One region of the Bacillus sp. PK5-006 genome, then DNA from elsewhere that is predicted to be linked to it. Evidence: riboswitches for the same ligand, from Rfam matches in the RefSeq annotation. Region 1 holds a riboswitch; the other holds the start of a gene.
What was found. Region 1 has a riboswitch for glycine ahead of gcvT (glycine cleavage system aminomethyltransferase GcvT). Riboswitches for the same ligand answer to the same signal wherever they lie in the genome.

Region 1 (10,148 bases):
ATGTCATGAAAAAAAAGGATTTCCATGCGTGAGTGTAAAATTTTTAAAACAGGGTATACTGGCTAAAAAGAGGTAGATAGAATTCTAATAGATAATCGACCTGTGAGCTAGTGATTTCCCCTCATTTCCTGTACAATAAAGGTATAAGGAAATGCATGTAAATTACAGGAAACAGGCAGGTTGATGAAATATGTCCAATCAAACAAAACCTCCAGCTTATGGAGGGCAGGCAGTTGTCGAAGGTGTCATGTTCGGAGGTAAGAAGAACTATGTGACAGCGATTCGGCGAAAGGACCAGTCCATTGAGTTTTTGAAGCTTCCCCGGACCTCCAATAAACGAACCGCCTTTCTCAAGAAAATCCCCTTTGTCAGGGGTGTTGCTGCACTTGTTGAAGCAAGCGCAAACGGCAGTAAGCACTTAAACTTCTCCAGTGAGCGATATGACTTAGATCCTTCTGAAGATCATACTCTTGAAAAAGAACAAAAAAGCTCGAAATTATCCATGATCTTCGGCATTGCTGTGATCGGAGTTCTCTCTCTACTCTTTAGTAAATTTGTCTTTACCCTGGTACCTGTCTTTTTAGCAGAGCTTGTGCGTCCCATCTTTTCAGGGAATTTCGCACAAATCGCAGTGGAAACATTCTTCAAATTAATCCTTTTATTAGGCTATATTTACTTTATTTCCATGACCCCTTTAATTAAAAGAGTATTTCAATATCATGGGGCAGAACATAAAGTCATAAACTGCTATGAACAGAACCTTGACATCACAGTGGAAAATGTCCAAAAGCAATCCCGTCTGCATTATCGATGCGGCAGCAGCTTTATTTTATTCACTGTCATTGTCGGGATGTTCGTCTATTTACTCGTACCGACAGATCCTTTATGGGTGAGAGTTCTGAACCGCTTGGCACTTATTCCGGTTGTTCTGGGCATTTCATTTGAAGTGCTTCAATTCACGAACAAACTCCGAGAAGTGCCTGTGCTTAAAGCGCTTGGCTATCCTGGCCTTTGGCTGCAATTGCTCACAACAAAAGAACCTTCTGACGATCAAGTCGAGGTAGCCATTGCAAGTTTTAATGAACTTCTTCGTTTAGAGGAAGTATCTCTGAAACAAGCGTCAGATTCTGCTCATCAAGTGATCTAACTTATAAATCCGGTAAATTCCTTCGGAGGTGGACAGTTATGAATCGCCGAGTACATCCTGCTTTTACCATTATTTTCGCTTTAGGTGTTTTGGGATTTGTGTACTTACTCACAACGAACCCAGGCAGACTTTTTACCATGCTGCTGTCTGTTGTGATCATTGGAGCGGTTTTGTTTTTCCTATTTAGATGGCTGATGAATCGAAGAACTGGAACAGAGGGCAATCTTTATCGTAAAGCAGTCAAACAATCAAAACGTCGCTACCAGCAGCCTAAACCAAAAACGAAAAGCCAGATGAAAAATCGGGTCACTCATTTGCGAAGCGTGCCGACTGACCACAAGTCTAAGCCCGTCCTTCTCAAAAAGAAAAGCCAAACACATTTGACTGTGATTGAAGGCAAGAAAAACAAAAAGAAGAATCGCGCCTTATTTTAAAATGTCCAGCTTTTTAAAAATTGCTCGGCCTTCTGTCTGCCTAGATCGACGAGCGCCTTTTTCTTTTCTGTCATGAGTTGAAAATCAGTGGCAATGACGTGTTCTACAGGAATAAAAATAATATGACGTTCGTGTTTTGTGGCGATATGTCTTTCGTCATGAGCACCACGCATCGTTTCAAAAAGAGCGCCAAACAGTTCAAACGCATTGCGGATGGAGTGTTGAGGGCGTTCTTTTTCGTTTGGCGTTAATGTGACACCGACGAACGGTCTTTTTTTCTCTTCAGCAAACAGCCAAATTGGAAAATTGCTCAGCACTCCTCCATCTACAATGGTACAAATGCCTTTTGATGACTTCAGTTTGACAGGTTCGAAAAAATACGGCAGGCTGCAGCTCATTCGAATAGCCCTCGCCACGGAAAACCGCTCTGGATTTAAGCCATATGAAGGAAGGTCGTCTGGCAGCACAAGGATTTTTCCATTCGTTAAATCGGACGCAACGATTTTCAGTGAATCTTTTTTGAGGTCTCCAAACACGGTGACCCCCTTTCGTTTTAGCACATCGGTCAGCCATTTTTCCAGCCGGTCTCCTTTATAAAGACCGAGACGCCAGTAAATGGATACCCACCTGAGCATTTTAAAGGGGATGAATTGACATCTCCTATCAAGCAATTGATGCTCATCCATTTCATCTAAAAGCGTGCGAATTTCCTGGCTTGTAAAACCTGCTGCGATGAGTGAAGCAATGATTGCTCCAGCACTTGTACCAGCAAGACGGACAAATTGAAATCCTCTCGCTTCAAGCGCTTCATAGGCACCTGCAAGCGCTGCCCCCTTAATGCCTCCACCTGAGAACACACCATCTATCTTCATCAAGGAGCCCCCTTTGATTTCACGCTAATAATAGTGTAGGAGCTTTTGCTTTCAATTAGAACTTTAATCAAAAAGGACACCCATGCTGAGGGTGTCCTTTTTGATTAAGATTCTTGATTTGTTTGTTCGTTTTTCTTTTGAATCGCTTTCAGCTGAACAGATCGCTCATCGTTTTCTTCAAAAAATTGAACGAGATCGCCGATGCGGTCAATACTGTTCCAGCTGAGATGATGTTCAATGCCTTCTACATCATCATAAATTTTCTCTTCATCTACACCAATGATTCTTAAAAATTGCTCTAGCAGTTCATGTCTGTATACGAGACGTTTTCCAATTTTTTTGCCTTTCGGGGTTAAAATTAGACCACGATACTTCTCATAAATGAGGTATTCATCTTTATCTAGCTTCTGAACCATTTTTGTTACAGAGGAGGGATGGACAGCGAGTGCTTCTGCAATATCAGAGACTCTGGCATATCCTTTATCTTCTATCAGCATATAAATTTGTTCAATGTAATCTTCCATACTAGGTGTAGTCATAAAACCCCTCCATAATGCACCTTTACTTAATAATCAACCCAATTCTACACCATCGTTCATTAAAAAACAAGGAGTGTCCTTCGGCTTAACGCTTGTAATTCCAATCATCTGAGGCATATTTCGTTTTTGCGAGATGATGGACAAACGCTAATTCTTCATCTGTCAGCTCATAAGGTTCAAGCTCAATATTTAATCCTTTTTCAAACCCTCTTTTAAACGCAGCACGCGCATCGTCTATTGTACATGTTCGGTCTGAGATTTCATTGATGGCAACCGCTTTGTTTTTAAAGCTTCGCTGCATCCGCTCTCTCACCCGGTCGTTTGGATAAAGGAACAAATCGAACAATTTGTCCTCATCAAGGTCAATTAAAATAGATCCATGCTGGAGAATGACACCTTTTTGTCTCGTCTGAGCACTGCCCGCTACCTTTCTGCCTTCTACAACAAGCTCGTACCAAGAAGGGGCATCAAAGCATACAGATGATCTTGGGTTCTTTAAGCTTTCCTTTTCTTTATCTGTTCGAGGAATGGCAAAATACGCATCGAGTCCCAGCTCTTTAAAGCCCTCTAAAATGCCTTCTGAAATAACGCGGTACGCCTCTGTCACCGTCGCTGGCATTTCTGGATGTTCCTCTGACACAATCACGCTGTAGGTCAGCTCCTGGTCATGAAGTACTCCCCGTCCTCCGGTTGGTCTGCGGACAAATCCAAGACCATATCGCTTGACGGCTTCTAGGTTGATTTCTTTTTCAACGTTCTGAAAATACCCAACAGATAATGTCGCCGGATTCCATCCATAAAAGCGGATAACAGGCGGAATGAGCTTCTCGCTATGCCAATAAAGCAAGGCTTCGTCCATTGCCATGTTAAAGGCAGGGTCTTGGTTTCCTGAATCAATGAAACACCATTTCTCTTTTTGCATATAAAATCCCTTCTCTTTTACGTAGTCAATGTTAGATGATGGTGGTGACCACCGGTTTTCTCTCTTCATCAGTCTATCAAATAGGGACGGAATTGAAAATAATTCTTACCATTTATGATGACAAGTTTCTTATGCTTTACTATAATAGTATTTGTCTAAAACGTACCATCAGACAGGCTACTGTGCTGATGCTCAAGAAGGAGTCGAGTTGTATTGTCAATATTCAACTATATCGTCCTCGCACTTTGTGGACTTTTCGTTCTTTATTCCATCGGCAGCTACATTTATCAGCAGCGCATTATGAAAACGCTGACGGAAGAAGAATTTATTAAAGGTTACCGCAAAGCCCAGCTCATTGATGTGAGAGAGCCAAATGAGTTTGAAGGCGGACATATTTTAGGGGCAAGAAATATCCCCCTTTCCCAACTAAAGCAGCGCAAAAATGAAATACGTCCTGACAAGCCTGTTTATCTCTATTGTCAAAATAATTTTAGAAGCGGAAAAGCAGCCCAAACTTTACGTAAAAACGGCTGCCGTGAGATTTATAATTTAAAAGGCGGCTTTAAAAAATGGGGCGGCCGCATTAAAACGAAGAACTAACTAAAAAGACTCTGGGAGCATGATTCCCCCTGAGTCTTTTTTCTTTATTTTCTTTCAAAAACGAGAACTGGATTCCGTGCGGCCTTTGTTTCATCCATACGTTTCACGACCGTTGTATGCGGCGCTTCCTGCACCACTTCAGGATTCTCTTCTGCTTCTTTCGCAATTTGAATCATTGCTTCGATGAATGCATCAAGTGTTTCTTTTGATTCTGTTTCAGTCGGTTCAATCATAATACATTCCTCTACATTGAGCGGGAAGTAGATCGTTGGCGGATGGTAGCCGAAATCAAGTAATCGTTTGGCAATATCCAGTGTCCGCACACCTAATTTTTTCTGACGTTTACCTGATAGCACAAATTCATGCTTACAGTGACGATCAAACGGCAAATCATAATGAGCACTTAAGCGGCGCATCATATAGTTCGCATTTAACACGGCATTATCGGTTACAGCCTTTAAGCCGTCTGGCCCCATAGAGCGGATGTACGCATAAGCTCTGACGTTAATGCCAAAGTTGCCATAGAATGGCTTCACGCGCCCAATTGATTCTGGACGGTCATGATCAAAGTAAAAACGGCCTTCCTTCTTCACAAGCAACGGCTTTGGCAAATAAGGAATTAATTCCTTTTTAACGCCAACAGGACCTGAGCCAGGACCTCCGCCTCCGTGCGGGCCTGTAAAGGTTTTGTGAAGATTTAAGTGGACAACGTCAAATCCCATATCTCCTGGTCTTGCTCTGCTTAAAACAGCGTTCAAGTTGGCTCCGTCATAATAAAGCTTACCGCCCGCTCCGTGAACGATTTCAGCCATTTCTAAAATATTTTCTTCAAAGAGGCCTAGTGTATTCGGGTTTGTAAGCATTAAAGCAGCTGTTTCTTCATTAACAACGCGGCGTAAATCTTCTAAATCAACAAGCCCATTTTCGTCAGATGCGACGGTAATGGTTTCAAATCCAGCGACTGTCGCAGATGCCGGGTTCGTTCCATGGGCAGAATCAGGCACAATGACTTTTGTACGCTGATGATCTCCCCTTGCTTCATGATACGCACGGATCATCATGAGTCCCGTCCACTCGCCGTGTGCTCCTGCCGCAGGCTGTAATGTCACAGCGTCCATTCCCGTAATTTCTTCAAGATGTTCACCTAGATCGTATAGTAATTCTAATGCACCTTGCACAGTGTCTGCCTCTTGTAGCGGATGAACCTGCGAGAACCCCGCAAGGCGTGCAACCTTTTCATTAATCTTTGGATTATATTTCATCGTGCATGAGCCAAGAGGATAAAATCCGGAATCAACCCCATGATTGCGTCTTGATAATGCTGTATAATGACGCATAATATCAAGCTCAGATACTTCAGGAAGCTCAGCATCCTCATCACGGATGTACGTCTCATCAAATAAAGACGGGATCTCCTGTTCAGGTACATCTAAATCAGGCAGGCTGTACCCTATTCTTCCTTCTTTAGATAATTCAAAAATAAGCGGCTGATCTTGTTTATTCATGGCGATCCCCCAATTCCTTGATAAACGTATCAATTTCTTCTTTTGTTCTTAGCTCTGTCACGGCTACAAGCATGTGCTGCTGAAGCTCTGGGTAGTCTAGCCCCAAGTCGTAGCCGCCGATGATTCCTTTTTCAAGCAATCGTTTATTGGCTTCTTTCACAGGCTCCTGTAACTTGATCACAAATTCATTAAAATGAGCCCCTTCTACATCCGCCTGCAGTCCATATTTTTCTGCCTGCGTCTTGGCATAATGGGCTTTTTGCACGTTTTGATAGGCGATATCTTTTATGCCTGTTTTCCCTAGTGCCGTCATGGCAACAGAAGCAGCTAATGCATTTAATGCTTGGTTTGAGCAAATATTTGACGTCGCTTTATCTCTTCGAATGTGCTGCTCACGCGCTTGAAGGGTCAGAACAAATCCACGAACACCATTTTCATCTTCTGTCTGCCCGACTAAACGACCTGGCACTTTTCTCATCAACTTTTTCGTCACAGCAAAATATCCGCAGTGAGGTCCGCCAAATGCAGCCGGGATGCCGAACGGCTGCGCATCACCAACGACAATATCTGCCCCGAGTTTTCCAGGCGGCGTCAATAGTCCGAGTGCGAGGGGATTGCTAGAGACAATGAATAGGCTTTTTCCTTTATGTGCAATGGGTTCAATGTCTTTTAACGGCTCGACTACACCAAAAAAGTTTGGATATTGCACGAGAACTGCTGCTGTATCATCGCAGACCGCTTTTTCCAATGCAGCTAGATCTGTCTGCCCTTTTTTCGCAGGCACTTCAACAACTTCAATGTTTTGTCCTTTGGCGTATGTTTTCAGCACCGCTCTTGATTCAGGGTGAACCGTTTCAGAAACAACCACTTTTTTCTTCTTTGTGTGTCCCGCAGCGAGCATTGCCGCTTCAGCCAGTGCCGTCCCGCCATCATACATCGAGGAGTTGGCAAGATCCATACCAGTCAGCTCAGCAATCATTGTTTGAAATTCAAAGATCGCTTGCAATTCACCTTGCGAAATCTCCGGCTGATAAGGTGTATACGCTGTATAAAATTCAGAGCGTGAGATCACATGATCGACAATGACAGGCTGGTAATGATCATATACACCTGCACCAAGAAACGATGCATAGGAAACTGTATCCTTATTCTTTGCAGCTAGTCGGGATAATTCCCTGACAAGCGCTGTTTCAGATGCGGCTTCTTTGATGTTGTATGCTCCTTTGAATCTAACTTTCTCTGGGATATCTGAAAAAAGCTCATCAATCGACTGAACGCCGATGACATCCAGCATTTCTTTTTGATCTTGCTCTGTTTGCGGCAAATACCTGTGCTTCATCCTCTATTCCCCCTCGTTATTTGGCTCTTTTATAAAATGGTGTTGCGACGATTTTGGCTTTTAGACGTTTTTTGCGAACTTGTACTTCCACCTCTGATCCAAGCTCCGCCTCTGAGGTTTCGATCAAAGCAAGCCCGACATTTTTCTTTAATGTTGGGGATTGAGTGCCCGTTGTGACAATCCCAACCTGCTTTTCTCCTGAAAAGACTGGATAATCTGTACGCGGAATCCCTTTATCAATCATTTCAATGCCGACAAGCTTTCGCTTCAGTCCCTCTTCTTTTTGTTTTTTAAGTGCTGCTTTTCCGATAAAATCAGCTTCTTTATCCGTTTTGACAGCAAAACCAATTCCGCCTTCTAATGGAGAGATATCCTTTGTCAGCTCCTGGCCATAAAGCGGAAGTCTTGCTTCAAATCTTAAGGTGTCACGTGCACCGAGTCCGCATGGAATGAGTCCTTTCGGCTGCCCCGCTTCTAATAAAGCTGACCAAAGGTGGACCGCATCTTCTGACTGGCAGTAGATTTCAAAGCCATCTTCCCCTGTGTAGCCTGTTCTGGAAACGAGCACTTCTTTATTTGCGACCTCAGCTTTTGATAAAAACGTAAATGGCTTAAGCGATGTCACCTCTTCACCCGCCACCTCTTTGATGATGTCAGCTGCAAGAGGTCCTTGAAGCGCTAGCAAGGCGATTTGATCAGACATATTTTTGATCAATACATCATCCTTCTCTTGGTGCTTCAAAAGCCAATCCACGTCTTTATCGATATTTGATGCATTGATGACAAGCAAATAGTGATTCTTTTCTTTTTGGTAGACGAGCAGGTCATCTACCGTTCCGCCATCTTCATAACACATGGCTGTATATAGTGCCTTACCGTCTGTCAGCTTAGACACATCATTGGTTAATAACCTTTGTAAAAATGGAAGGGCATCTTGACCTTTGACGTCCACCTCACCCATGTGAGACACATCAAAAAGCCCTGCTTTTGTTCGAACAGCTTCATGTTCTTCTTTAATGGAAGAAAATTGGACAGGCAATTCCCAGCCCCCGAAGTCAATGGTTTTTGCGCCAAACGTTTCATACGCATGAAAAAGCGGTGTTCGTTTCAACATCAATCGTTTCCCCCTTTTTTCTCACAGTGCAAATGCAAGCTGAATTTTCAGAAAAAAATCACAGCAAAAAAGGACAGAGCGCTCCCTTTTATCAAAAAGAAGTCTCTGTCCTTGCACCTGAAAGTTTACAGCACAATATCATTGTGCGTTTTCCCCTTTGGTGGTTTGCTAAAACCCTTAAGCAAACACTCTCCAGAGTTGCGTCCGGTAAGAGTACTTTTGCCTGAGAGATTCACTGAATCATTCAGCTTGCTCCTTCGGCGCCTGCCAGTGCAAAATAACCGCCAAGTCTCTCCCCATACCATCATCCGCTCATATTTTTCACATTTATTGGACATACTATCAAAATGGGTGACTTATTTTCTAGATCACTTATCAACATCCTACCATTAGAAATGGATGAAGAGCAACAGAAAAATCATTAACATTTTTAAAATAACCCTTCGATATCGTTCGCTTTTATTCATATATCTAGTCTTTTAGAGACCTCCAAAAAAATGAAGCGTTTAAAAACAGAACAATTTTATCAGATCCTACTAGAAAGAAAGGCAGGCGACCACATTGAATATTCAAACGATTTTTGATCAGGAATGGGCAAATGAATTTCAGCAGCGGCTTTCAGCAGACGGCCCTTGGGCAAACTGGGATATGTATCGTTTAGCGACGCAGGTTCAAAAAGTCACAGCCATTGATTCATTCGAGGGACTGCAAGCTCCCGCGCACCTGCCTGCATTCACACCTTTAAAGCACCAGCTCGAAGTAGCCAGAAGAGTCGTAGAAGAAATGAATGGGAAAGCCATTCTAGCAGATGAAGTGGGACTTGGAAAAACCGTAGAAGCAGGACTCATTATCAAAGAATACATGATTCGTGGACTTGCCAAAAAGATTCTCATTCTCGTCCCCGCCTCCCTTGTGTCTCAGTGGGTACAGGAGCTGCGGACGAAATTTTATATTGATGCTGTTGAACAAAAAAAGAGCTATGTGTGGGAACAGTGTGACGTTGTCGTTTCCTCTATTGACACAGCCAAAAGACAGCCGCATCGAGACACGATTTTATCGATTGCCTACGATATGGTCATTATCGATGAAGCACACAAACTGAAAAACAATAAAACGAAAAACTATGAATTTGTGAGAAACCTGAATAAGAAGTTCTGCCTGCTGCTGACAGCCACACCTATTCAAAACCGGATCGGAGAAATATTTAATCTTGTTTCCCTTCTGAAGCCAGGCCACCTAGGAAATGAACATCAATTTAAAGATATCTTTGCCAAAAAGGACTTGCAGCTTGAAGACCATGACCGATTAAAACAGCTCGTCAATAAAGTGATGATTCGAAACCGAAGACAAGACACAGGCATCGAGTGGACAAAACGGCATGTCAAAACGATTTCCATTGATTTCTCTCCGACAGAACAAGCATTGTATGATGAAATCTGCAAGCTGAAAGAGAATCCGTCTTATACAAAGCATATGTTTTCCATTATGACCTTGGAACGAGAATGCTGTTCAAGCCGTGAAGCAGTTTATATGACGATTAAAAAAATGCAGGAAGAAGAAAAGCATATTCTCGGATCTTCTGCTATAACGCAAATCATGGAGAAAATCAATCAAGTGAAGCAAAACTCAAAGGCGCTTGAAGTGGTCAAACTCATTCAGCAATTAAATGAGAAGGT
Region 2 (10,148 bases), 1.4 Mb from region 1:
CTTCTACACTCAAGTTGGAACGGTACATTGCAATATCTGCAACAGACGGTCCCTTTCCATCTATATTCCAGGCGCCTTCTGCCTGGTTAGCAGCAATGGCACCGCCCCATAAAAATCCTTTTGGAAAACCTTTGATTTTTTTCATATGATTAGCCTCCTAATTGTGTAACAACCATCAATGTATCTTGACGATTGACCTCTTGTAATGGCTGTACCTTAATATCATATTGATCTGTATTTGTGACTACAGCAAGAGTTACTGGATCATACCCTGCTTCCATGATTTTTTCTAGGTCAAATTCAATCAATAAATCACCCGCTTGAACACGATCTCCAGCCTGCACCTTTGGATGGAAATACTGTCCTTCCAACTGAACGGTGTCAATGCCGATGTGGAATAATACTTCAACTCCATGGTCCGTCTTCATACCAAGTGCATGGTTTGTTTCGAACAGTAAGGTTACCTCTCCATCTACTGGTGCATAAAGTGCTCCCTTTGAAGGTACAATGGCAATTCCTTCTCCCATGACCTTTGAAGAGAAAATATCATCTTTCACTTCAGATAGAGAGATCATTTGACCAATCACAGGGCTTTTGAATGTTTCTCCTGCTCCAATTTTTTCAGCAAACCCAGCTTGGTCCTTTGTCTTTTCTTCTACAGTTCGATCTTTACCTAATACAAAAGCAGCGATAAAGGCGACAATAAACGAAATGACCGCTCCAATGATAGCAAACATCAAATTTCGCGGGAGCTCATCTGATATAAACATCGACATGCTTGCTAACCCAGGGCCAACAAGCACAAAGGCTTGTATACCAACTAAACCAATGAAAATCCCGCCAACAAACGAACCCATCATAACACTTCCAAGGACTCGCTTATTTTGCAGTGTCACACCATACAGCGCCGGCTCTGTGATGCCAAAAAAGGCTGATATTCCTGCCGAAATGGCTGTTGATCTGAGTACCTTGTCTTTTGTTCGAAGTGCCACAGCAAAACACGCTCCACTTTCCGCGATATTATGCGCAAGTGATGCCGGTAAATAAAGTGCTTCTTTCCCAAGGGTTCCCATCGTTGTGACTGCATAAGGGACCATTGCTTTGTGCATGCCTGAAGCAACCATGAATGGGAGGACCGCTGCTAAAATTGCGACAGCTACCCAGCCTACCGTATTAAACATCGCAAGAATAATAGATGAAAAGCCTTGCCCCGCTGTAAAACCAATCGGTCCTAACAGAAGTAGCGTAACTGGTACAGTAATGACCAATGACATCATCGGAACGAAGAAAATCCGAATTGGTTTTGGTGAAAACCGTGTAAAGAATTTTTCCATTTTCGCGTAAAGCAATACAGAAAGGATTGCCGGAAACACTTGATATGCATAAGCTATATTTTTTACATCGAATGAAAGTAATTGCGCACCTTCTGTAAGCATCGCCGTCATGTTCGGCAGAAGGAGCGCACCGACTGCTGATAGAGCGACCAGTGGATTTACTTTTAGTTTATTCGCCGTCGTTACAGCAACTAGTAAAGGCAGAAAGTAAAGTGGTGCATCACCTACCATGTTCAGTATTTGATAGGTTTGTCCCTTTGCATCCATCCAGCCTAATAAAGAGAAAAGGAGAAGAAATGATTTTAAAATTCCTCCGCCTGCGATAGCTGGTACAAGCGGTTGGAAGACACCGACAATGAAATCTAACAGAACTGTGCCTGCTTTTCTTTTTTCTTTTGGCTGGTTGGATGGCACGTCTTGGCTTGATGAGGTGCTGCCTATTAAACTAGTTACCTTTTGATACACTTCAATGACATCATTCCCAATGACTACTTGGCATTGTCCTGACATTCTGACAGCTATAACACCTGGTGTTTTTTCTAGTGCTGGTACATCTGCTTTTTTCTGATCGATTAGTGTGAAGCGAAGCCTTGTTGAACAGTGTTCAAGGTGCGCAATGTTTTCTTTGCCGCCTACATGCTGTAAAACGTCTTTGGCAACTTGTGTGTAATTCATTTTTTCTTCTCCCCCTTTTCTCATACACGAGACCTATATTTTGGCAACAAAAAAAGGATCTAAAACGACAAATAAAAGAAATTCATCGTTTTTAGATCCTGCCTGCATGACCAGTCACATGTCTAATTTATTCATATTGGATTTGTTTTTAGTATATATTGATTATATGAAAGCGTCAACATTTATTTTTCTAAAAATTATTAAGGTCTTTATACCCAAATTACTCTTCTTTCATTGTTGAAGTAACCTTCCTGTTTTTTTATACAATAAATATCCTTTTATCACTCACCAAAAACTACTTCCATCTAAAAACCAGATAAGTTTAAAATGACTTATCTGGTTTATCATCATCTATTTTTTCTTTTCTTCAGCCTGCTTTTTGAATGCTTCCGTTTGTTCTTGATATTCCTCTTTCGTGACAGCTTTAAATTCTATTGTACCGCCTGCCATTTTAAAAGGAAATTTAATTGATGTTGCATCTCGATCAGTTTCCCCTAAAATAAACCCCTTTTCAATTGCAGGATAAGTACTCAAATCAAACATTATCCCATCTGAAACACCACCGGCTGTATGTTTCGTTTCTTTATATGGTTCACCACCATCTCCTGGGACCGTTCTCATCAAAAAAGAACCTGCCCATTCAGACTGCATATACATCCGTTTTACTTTTAGAAATAGCTGGTATGAACCATCCTCCGCTGTATACAGATAACCATAAGCGCCTGTTACTTTCTTAATAAAGTTTCTTACATAATCATGGAATCTATTCTCAGAGTCCTCCATCAATTCATCATATCGGTCATGAATGTCCTTTTGAACAGCACGTAGTTTTGTTTGATCAACTGCTTTATAGGTGATGCTTTGCTTTTCACCTTGTTTTTTCACAGAAAGATCTTTTTCATCAAGGTGAACTTTATATGTGATCGTCTCTTTCTCTTGCTTCACTTGAAATTCGTAACCGTTTTCAACAGTTTTACCAGTTAATTTATATTTGTTGATAAATAGGTTAGGATCAAAATGTCTTTTTGGGTTTTCCTCCAAAATGGTTTCATTCAGATAACCAGTGACTTTCCCTTTTCTCTCTGTTAACTTGAACCAGTTCACTTGATCCTTTGTCTTATATACAAAGGCGTAATAGTTGTTCAATACACTATTTTTTGCATTTGCTTGGTATGCTATCCAGCTGACAGCAACGATGACTAGTACCGCTAAAATTGCTACGATCCAGATTTTTGATCTATTCATACATACCTCCTCTGATCATTGATCTGACGGATTTTTATTTTTTCTATCAATATATTGTGATGCATCTCCTAGCGATCTCTTCACCTCCTTCATTGGATTTTTTCTAAAACCTCTTGTATCACCAATGGATATCGCATATTATATATCTAAATGATATATCTTTTAGATAGGTGTGCTGATATGAAAAAATACAATGATACGACGTATGCGATTTTAGGTATTTTAACGACTGATTGTAAGTCAGGGTACGAAGTGAAGCAATTAATTGATAAAAGCCTGCATCATTTTTGGAAAATCAGTTATGGACAAATTTATCCAGCTTTAAAGTTAATAGTCGAGGAAGGCCTTGCGGAAGTTTCACCTGCTGCTACTTCTGGCCGCTCAGACAAGCGGGAATATCATTTGACTGAAAAAGGACTGAATACGTTAAGAGAGTGGCTGGCGCAGCCGCTCGATCAATTACCAACAGAGCGTAATGAGGTGTTATTAAAGTTATTCTTCGGTCAATATCTTTCGTTTGAGAAAAAATTGGTGCTTTTACAGGATTATGAGCGGCAGCTCCGTATTCGTTATGAAACTTATGTGTCAATTGAACAAAACATTCAAGAGCTTTATCCAGATGAAGCGGATGCGAAGTATTGGCTGTTTACTTTAGATTATGGGAAAAGAGTGGCTCAAGCAGGAATTGATTGGTGCGTGGATACATTCCATTCGATGAAGAAGGAAGGGTAAATGAATGAAAAAAGACATACGTGCTGGCAGATTTACAACGGACAATTCTGATTCGATTGTTGTGTTCATTATCGGAATGAGAATCAACAAACGCTGGGCCATTCATCAATGGCTGCCCGTGTTCATGGCAATGCCTGGCATGATCAAGGAACTGTATACCCATCAAGAAGAGCTTGGGTTTCTTGGAACAGAGAATTACTTCGGATTACGCACGACAGCGATGATTCAATATTGGAAGTCAATCGATGACCTCCTTGCCTATGCCAAGATGGAGAAGCATTTGGCTGCTTGGAAAGAATTTAACCAAAGAGCACGAAATAATGACGCGGTCGGAATTTATCATGAAACGTACCAAATACAAGCCGGGTCGTATGAATCCATCTACGTGAACATGCCTTCCTACGGACTGGGCCAAGCGAAATCCCCTATTTCAATAAGTAAAGGACAACAAACAGCGAAGGAACGTCTGAATACAACAAATTCCTAGAGAGCGATTCTCTAGGAATTTCTTTTTGCAACGGTCACAAAATGCTTTAATATGCGGGCTGTTAATCCCCATATGGTGTAGTTTTCGTAATCATAAAACCATTCCTCAATCGAACGGCTTCCCCAGCTGTATTTTTCACCATTCATGATTTTTTCATAAGGGAAGTCCTCGCCTGGTGTTGGCTGAACGGATACATGATGTAAGTATGGCTCATATTGGCTGAGCCATGATAGAGGCACGGTAAAAGTCTCCTCTACTTCTTCTTGATTAAAGGAGTGTTTCACTTTTTGCTTATCAATGATACCAACATATGGGTATACCACGAAGGATGGAGAAGCGATATAAGGACTAAGCTGTCCAAGGATCTCGACCGATTCTGGCGGAATGCCAAGCTCTTCATGTGTTTCTCGCAGTGCAGCTTCCTGTGCAGTTTCGCTGCCGTCAAGCTTGCCCCCAGGAAAGCTAATATCCCCCGGCTGTTTTCTCATGGTGAGCGATCGTACCTCAAATAATATATGCCATTCTCCATTTACTTGCACCAAAGGGATAAGGACTGCTGCTTTGAACGCTGTCTCTTCTCCAATGAACAACGGCTGTGATTGATGTAAGTCATTTTTTAATTGATCAATGAACACGGACATCACCTGTTTTCTGTTTCTCTTTCCTTTAGCGTATCATGGTTCTCCTTTTGAATAAAGATGATCCTTCTGACAATTATTTTTATCATTTTGACAACTTTACTTGTCAAAATGAATATAATGCTTTACAATCAAGGAAAGATTTCAAGCAAAATTGAGGTGACAGAATGAAAAATCGGTTAAAAGAGCTTCGTGCGCGTGATGGTTTAAACCAAACTGAGCTGGCAAAGCGTGCAAAGGTCTCTCGTCAGACCATCAGCTTAATGGAACGAGATGAGTTAATGCCGTCTCTCTTGCTCGCGGTTAAGCTTTCACGAATTTTTCAGGAACCCATTGAACGTATTTTTCTATTCGAGGAGGATGAACTCTCATGAAAACTGTATACAAAATGCTCTTAGGTGCTCTCCTTGGCTTTCTCGGCGCTTACTGTCTGCTGGCAGCTGAATTTGAGATGACACTTCTTGATGTTGCATTTGAAGCGACTCTTGTCATCAGTGGATTGACGATTTTATTGATTATTTATTGTTTTTCAGGGATTTCACGTATGAAAAAAAGGGTATCTCTTTCGGTTTCTGGAGATGAGGAGGATGAACTGGAAGCAAAACAATATCGGACCTTTACTGATTTGACTTTAGCCAATACTGTAAGTACCATTTTTTCCATTGTTGCCATCGGTATCGCGATCGTCACCGAGCAGCCACTCTGGCTGATTCTCGTCAATGCTGCTTTATTTATCGTCACCGTTATCAGTTCATATATATCGATATCTGTTCTAAAGCTTGTCTACCCTAATCGGAACCTGCCAAGTCTATCTGACAAAGACTACAGTAAAAAGCTGCTCGCCATTTCGGACGAAGGCGAAAAGCATGTGATGCTTGGCGGACTGTTTCATACGTATCAAATGATGAATATCCTATTGACCAGCGCCATGTTTATTTTGATTGTGTATTCCCTTGGAGCCAATCACTCTCAGCTGTTCTCAATCATGGTCATTGGGGTTGTTTTGATCATTTTGAATGCAAATTATGTGCTAAAGATTAGAAATCGTTAAATGAACAAAAGCACAGCCTCATGCAAAGGCTGTGCTTTTTCCGTTCATTATGACGCGCAACGTTTCTTTCGTGCATAGATCAATAGTAAGAAACAAAACCAGACCGGCGTTAATAAGAGCGCGGGGCGTGTTGCATCTGCAAACAGCATGATCACTAGAATCGCAGCGAAGAGAACCAAAACACATATATTCACAAAAGGGGTGAACGGTGCTTTAAAGGTAGATGCTGCATGCAGTTCAGGCTTTGTTTTTTTATATTTCAAATGACAAATTAAAATAATACTCCATACCCAAATGAAACAAATGGCACTGATCGTTGTCACAATACCAAAGGCTTGTTCGGGAATCAGCTTGCTTAAAAGAGCTCCAACCGATACCACAATCGTCGAAACAAACAGGGCATTACTTGGGACAGCATTCTTGTTCAAACGTCCAAAGGAAGCTGGCCCCTGCTTTTGATGACTGAGATTATACAGAATGCGGCTCGTCGAGAACATGCCGCTATTACAAGCTGATGCCGCAGATGTCAGGACGACAAAGTTGATGAGCCCTGCTGCTACTGGTATCCCAATGAGTCCAAAGGTTTTCACAAAAGGACTTTCTGATGCACTGAGCTCAGTCCATGGGTTGATACATAATAAAACAAAGATCGCACCCACATAGAAAAATAGGATTCTTAATGGAATCTTATTAATCGCAGAAGGGATGTTTTTTTGCGGATTGGCTGTTTCTGCTGCGGACACACCGACCAGTTCAACTCCCACATACGCAAAAATCACCATCTGGAATGACAATAAGAAACCTGTGACACCATTCGGGAATAACCCGCCATGAGACCATAAATTCGTTACTGTCACCGGTCCAGCATCTGTTTGAAAACCAATGATTAAAAGAACCATTCCAACCCCGATCAATAATAGAATCGTAATTACTTTAATGAGTGCAAACCAAAATTCCATTTCTCCGAAAAGCTTTACCGTTAACAAATTCAACCCTAGTAAAATCAACAAACAAATGATGGCAGGAATCCACTGCGGGATGTCAAACCAATACTGTACGTACACCCCGACCGCAATGACATCCGCCATCGCTGTCATAATCCAGCAAAACCAATACGTCCACCCTGTTACAAAGGATGCCCACGGGCCGAGATAGTCCTCCGCAATATCGGTTAATGACTGATAGCCCGCCTTCGATAAAAGCAATTCTCCGAGTGCCCTCATGACAAAAAAGATAGCCATCCCGACAATTAAATAAGCAAAAATGATTGAAGGACCTGCCAATTGAATAGCTTTTCCAGATCCTAAAAACAACCCTGTTCCAATGGTTCCGCCAATGGCAATCAATTGCACATGACGGTTTGATAAATCTCGTTTTAATTCTTGTTGTGCCAATGCTAACACCCTCCTACGACACGATCTTATACTGAAATAATGAACCCTTTAAAAAAGTCCATAAAAAAAGAGATTGGATGCGCTCCAATCTCACGGTCATAAAAGAATAGCAAAATAGAGAAAAGTCATACACGGCATCATCCATGCACCACAAATACAATATTTCGTACTCTTCTGTCCTTTTGCCTGAGATTGTGAACCCTTCGGCGCCGCACACACATGCGGTCTCTCCAGAAGCTGCTCCTGCTATAGTGTGACCCACAGCATTCATAGCCTTCGTTATTTAATTAAAATGTTGCTATTTCTGAATAATTTCATATTTTACGCCTCATTCAGAAAGCTGTCAATGGTAATCTTTTATGATTTACGGCGGTACGCATATGTCTTCACTTCATCAATCCCCCCTGATTCATGTATAATAAATCAAAAGATGTTCGGCTCGTTTGATGGAGAAATTCCTCTTGATCATGAACAAAGTTAAGCAATCCATGGAAGTTGGTGAAGATAAATGAAAAAAATGAACAAACAGCGTGTTACATTACAGGAAGTCGCCAAGCATGCCGGTGTCTCGACTTCAACGGCATCACTCGTTGTTCGAAATAATCCTAGAATCTCTGAAGCCACTCGAAACAAAGTACTGCAATCCATGGAGGACTTAGGATACGTATACGACCGCGTTGCTGCTAACATGCGGTCAAAAAGCTCAAATATCGTTGGTGTGATTGTGACGGATATTTCTAACACCTTTATTTCGGAGTTTTTAATTGGCGTACAGACCACACTTGAATCACTGGGCTATACTGTTTTACTTGGTACAACCTTTGACAGTGTTGATAAACAGGAGCGGCTCATTTCCACTATGGTAGAGCATCGTGTAGGCGGGATTATTTTAAACCCAGCTTCGAAAAGTTCTGCTCGAACGGTCAAACAATTAAATCAAATTCGCACCCCAAAAGTACTGGCAAATCGTGAATTATCAGACGTGCAATGTGATTATGTCGGTGTTGATTATGAACAAGGTACTTGGATGGCAGTTCATCATCTTCTTCAAAAGGGACATCGCCGAATCGCTTTTTTAGGCGGCATTAAGACCTCTTCGACTTGGATTGAGCGGATGAAAGGTTTCAAAAGAGCTCATGACGAAGAAAATGTGACGATTGATGAATCGCTTATTATTGATATAGTACCTACTCGCGAAGGCGGGAAAGAAGCACTCGCCCAAGTGATGGATCAGCCTGAGCCCCCTACTGCTATTTTTTGTTTCAGTGACTTAGTCGCATTTGGGGTCATTCAAGCACTGTCAGCACGGGGCATTCAGCCTGGTGAAGATATCGATGTCGTTGGATTCGATAATGTTCCTGAAGCGGAAATGTACCATCCGCCGCTCACCACTGTTTCCTCCTTCCCCCGATCCATCGGGGTAAAAGCAGCGAACCTTTTATATCATAAAATGAACGAACAGGATGAAGAGCTGCAGCGATTGATTTTAAAGCCCCAACTTCATATTAGAGAAACCTCTCCATCATGATGAAAAAGAGAATTGTGTGCAGCAATTCTCTTTTTTTATTGATCAAGTCAACTATTTCTTTGTTTCATTTTTCTTTTTTTAAATCACAAAGTCATAAACTTGACACATTTAAAATGCAGGAGTATATTTATCTCGTTGCTTCTTTTAGTATATCGTTATACCTATTTCGTCATATTATTATTTCTATCAAAAAACAGTTAAAAGTGATTTTTTATGATTCTGATCAAATCATGAAGTTTCACTTCCTAACCAAGGCTGTTATTATTTTTTGCATTTTAGTAGAACGATATACTTGATTGAAGAACAGATGAATATTCATTATTTTTTCATCAATCACATAAGGGGTGTTGTGATGGGCTTCATATTATTCATTTTGAAGGAAACAATAACAAAGGGTATACAAAGAATTTGACCTTAAAGGGGTTTCAAATATAGGAGTGGGAACATGAAAAATCCTTATATAAAATCGTCACTTGGCATGTATTTAAATTACTTCATGCTTGGCATGATCAACATTATTGTAGCTTCCAACATGGACAGCTTATCTGAACGCTACCATGTAGATATTCCGAAAATCAGCTTGCTTGTATCTGCGATCGGAATTGGTAAACTCATTGCGCTCTTTTTCTCAGGCCGGTTAGCCGACAGCTGGGGACGTAAGCCTGTCATTATTACAGGAAATTTTCTTTACTTATTATTCTTAATCGGTATTCCAACGACCACAAGTTATACACTGGCATTTATCTTTGCGATTTCAGCAGGTATTGCCAACTCACTGCTTGATTCAGGAACCTATCCTGCTTTGTCAGAGTCATTTCCTAAAAAAGCAAGTTCGGCTTCTGTTTTAGTAAAAGCATCTGTATCCATTGGGGCGACTGTTCTTCCATTTATCTTGGCATTCCTAGTGGCACATGACATCTTCTGGGGCTGGGCGTTCTTTGGACTAGGGCTTCTTTATTTACTCGTAGGGATTTACTTAATCTTTATGCCATTCCCGAACCATAAGCAAGTTTCTTCACAAGACGCTCTTCCCGTACAGGATCAGCTGAAGAAAGAACCAAAAA

Region 2: another riboswitch for glycine. It lies ahead of M1D84_RS00495 (amino acid permease); the one in region 1 lies ahead of gcvT (glycine cleavage system aminomethyltransferase GcvT).

Annotation. Positions count from the first base shown of each region.
Region 1 is NZ_CP096414.1:1,468,187-1,478,334, reverse strand. It holds gene M1D84_RS07660 (DUF1385 domain-containing protein) at 191-1,147, shown strand; gene M1D84_RS07655 (SA1362 family protein) at 1,186-1,581, shown strand; gene M1D84_RS07650 (patatin-like phospholipase family protein) at 1,578-2,453, opposite strand; gene mntR (transcriptional regulator MntR) at 2,558-2,992, opposite strand; gene M1D84_RS07640 (lipoate--protein ligase family protein) at 3,078-3,914, opposite strand; gene M1D84_RS07635 (rhodanese-like domain-containing protein) at 4,134-4,514, shown strand; gene gcvPB (aminomethyl-transferring glycine dehydrogenase subunit GcvPB) at 4,559-6,019, opposite strand; gene gcvPA (aminomethyl-transferring glycine dehydrogenase subunit GcvPA) at 6,012-7,358, opposite strand; gene gcvT (glycine cleavage system aminomethyltransferase GcvT) at 7,375-8,472, opposite strand; glycine riboswitch at 8,576-8,670, opposite strand; glycine riboswitch at 8,674-8,780, opposite strand; gene M1D84_RS07615 (DEAD/DEAH box helicase) at 9,034-10,148, shown strand, end outside.
Region 2 is NZ_CP096414.1:98,160-108,307, reverse strand. It holds gene M1D84_RS00535 (glycoside hydrolase family 1 protein) at 1-145, opposite strand, end outside; gene M1D84_RS00530 (beta-glucoside-specific PTS transporter subunit IIABC) at 150-2,009, opposite strand; gene M1D84_RS00525 (hypothetical protein) at 2,361-3,254, opposite strand; gene M1D84_RS00520 (PadR family transcriptional regulator) at 3,435-3,986, shown strand; gene M1D84_RS00515 (DUF4188 domain-containing protein) at 3,991-4,473, shown strand; gene M1D84_RS00510 (NUDIX hydrolase) at 4,485-5,108, opposite strand; gene M1D84_RS00505 (helix-turn-helix transcriptional regulator) at 5,279-5,485, shown strand; gene M1D84_RS00500 (DUF3169 family protein) at 5,482-6,162, shown strand; gene M1D84_RS00495 (amino acid permease) at 6,210-7,556, opposite strand; glycine riboswitch at 7,721-7,800, opposite strand; gene M1D84_RS00490 (LacI family DNA-binding transcriptional regulator) at 8,065-9,084, shown strand; gene M1D84_RS00485 (MFS transporter) at 9,530-10,148, shown strand, end outside.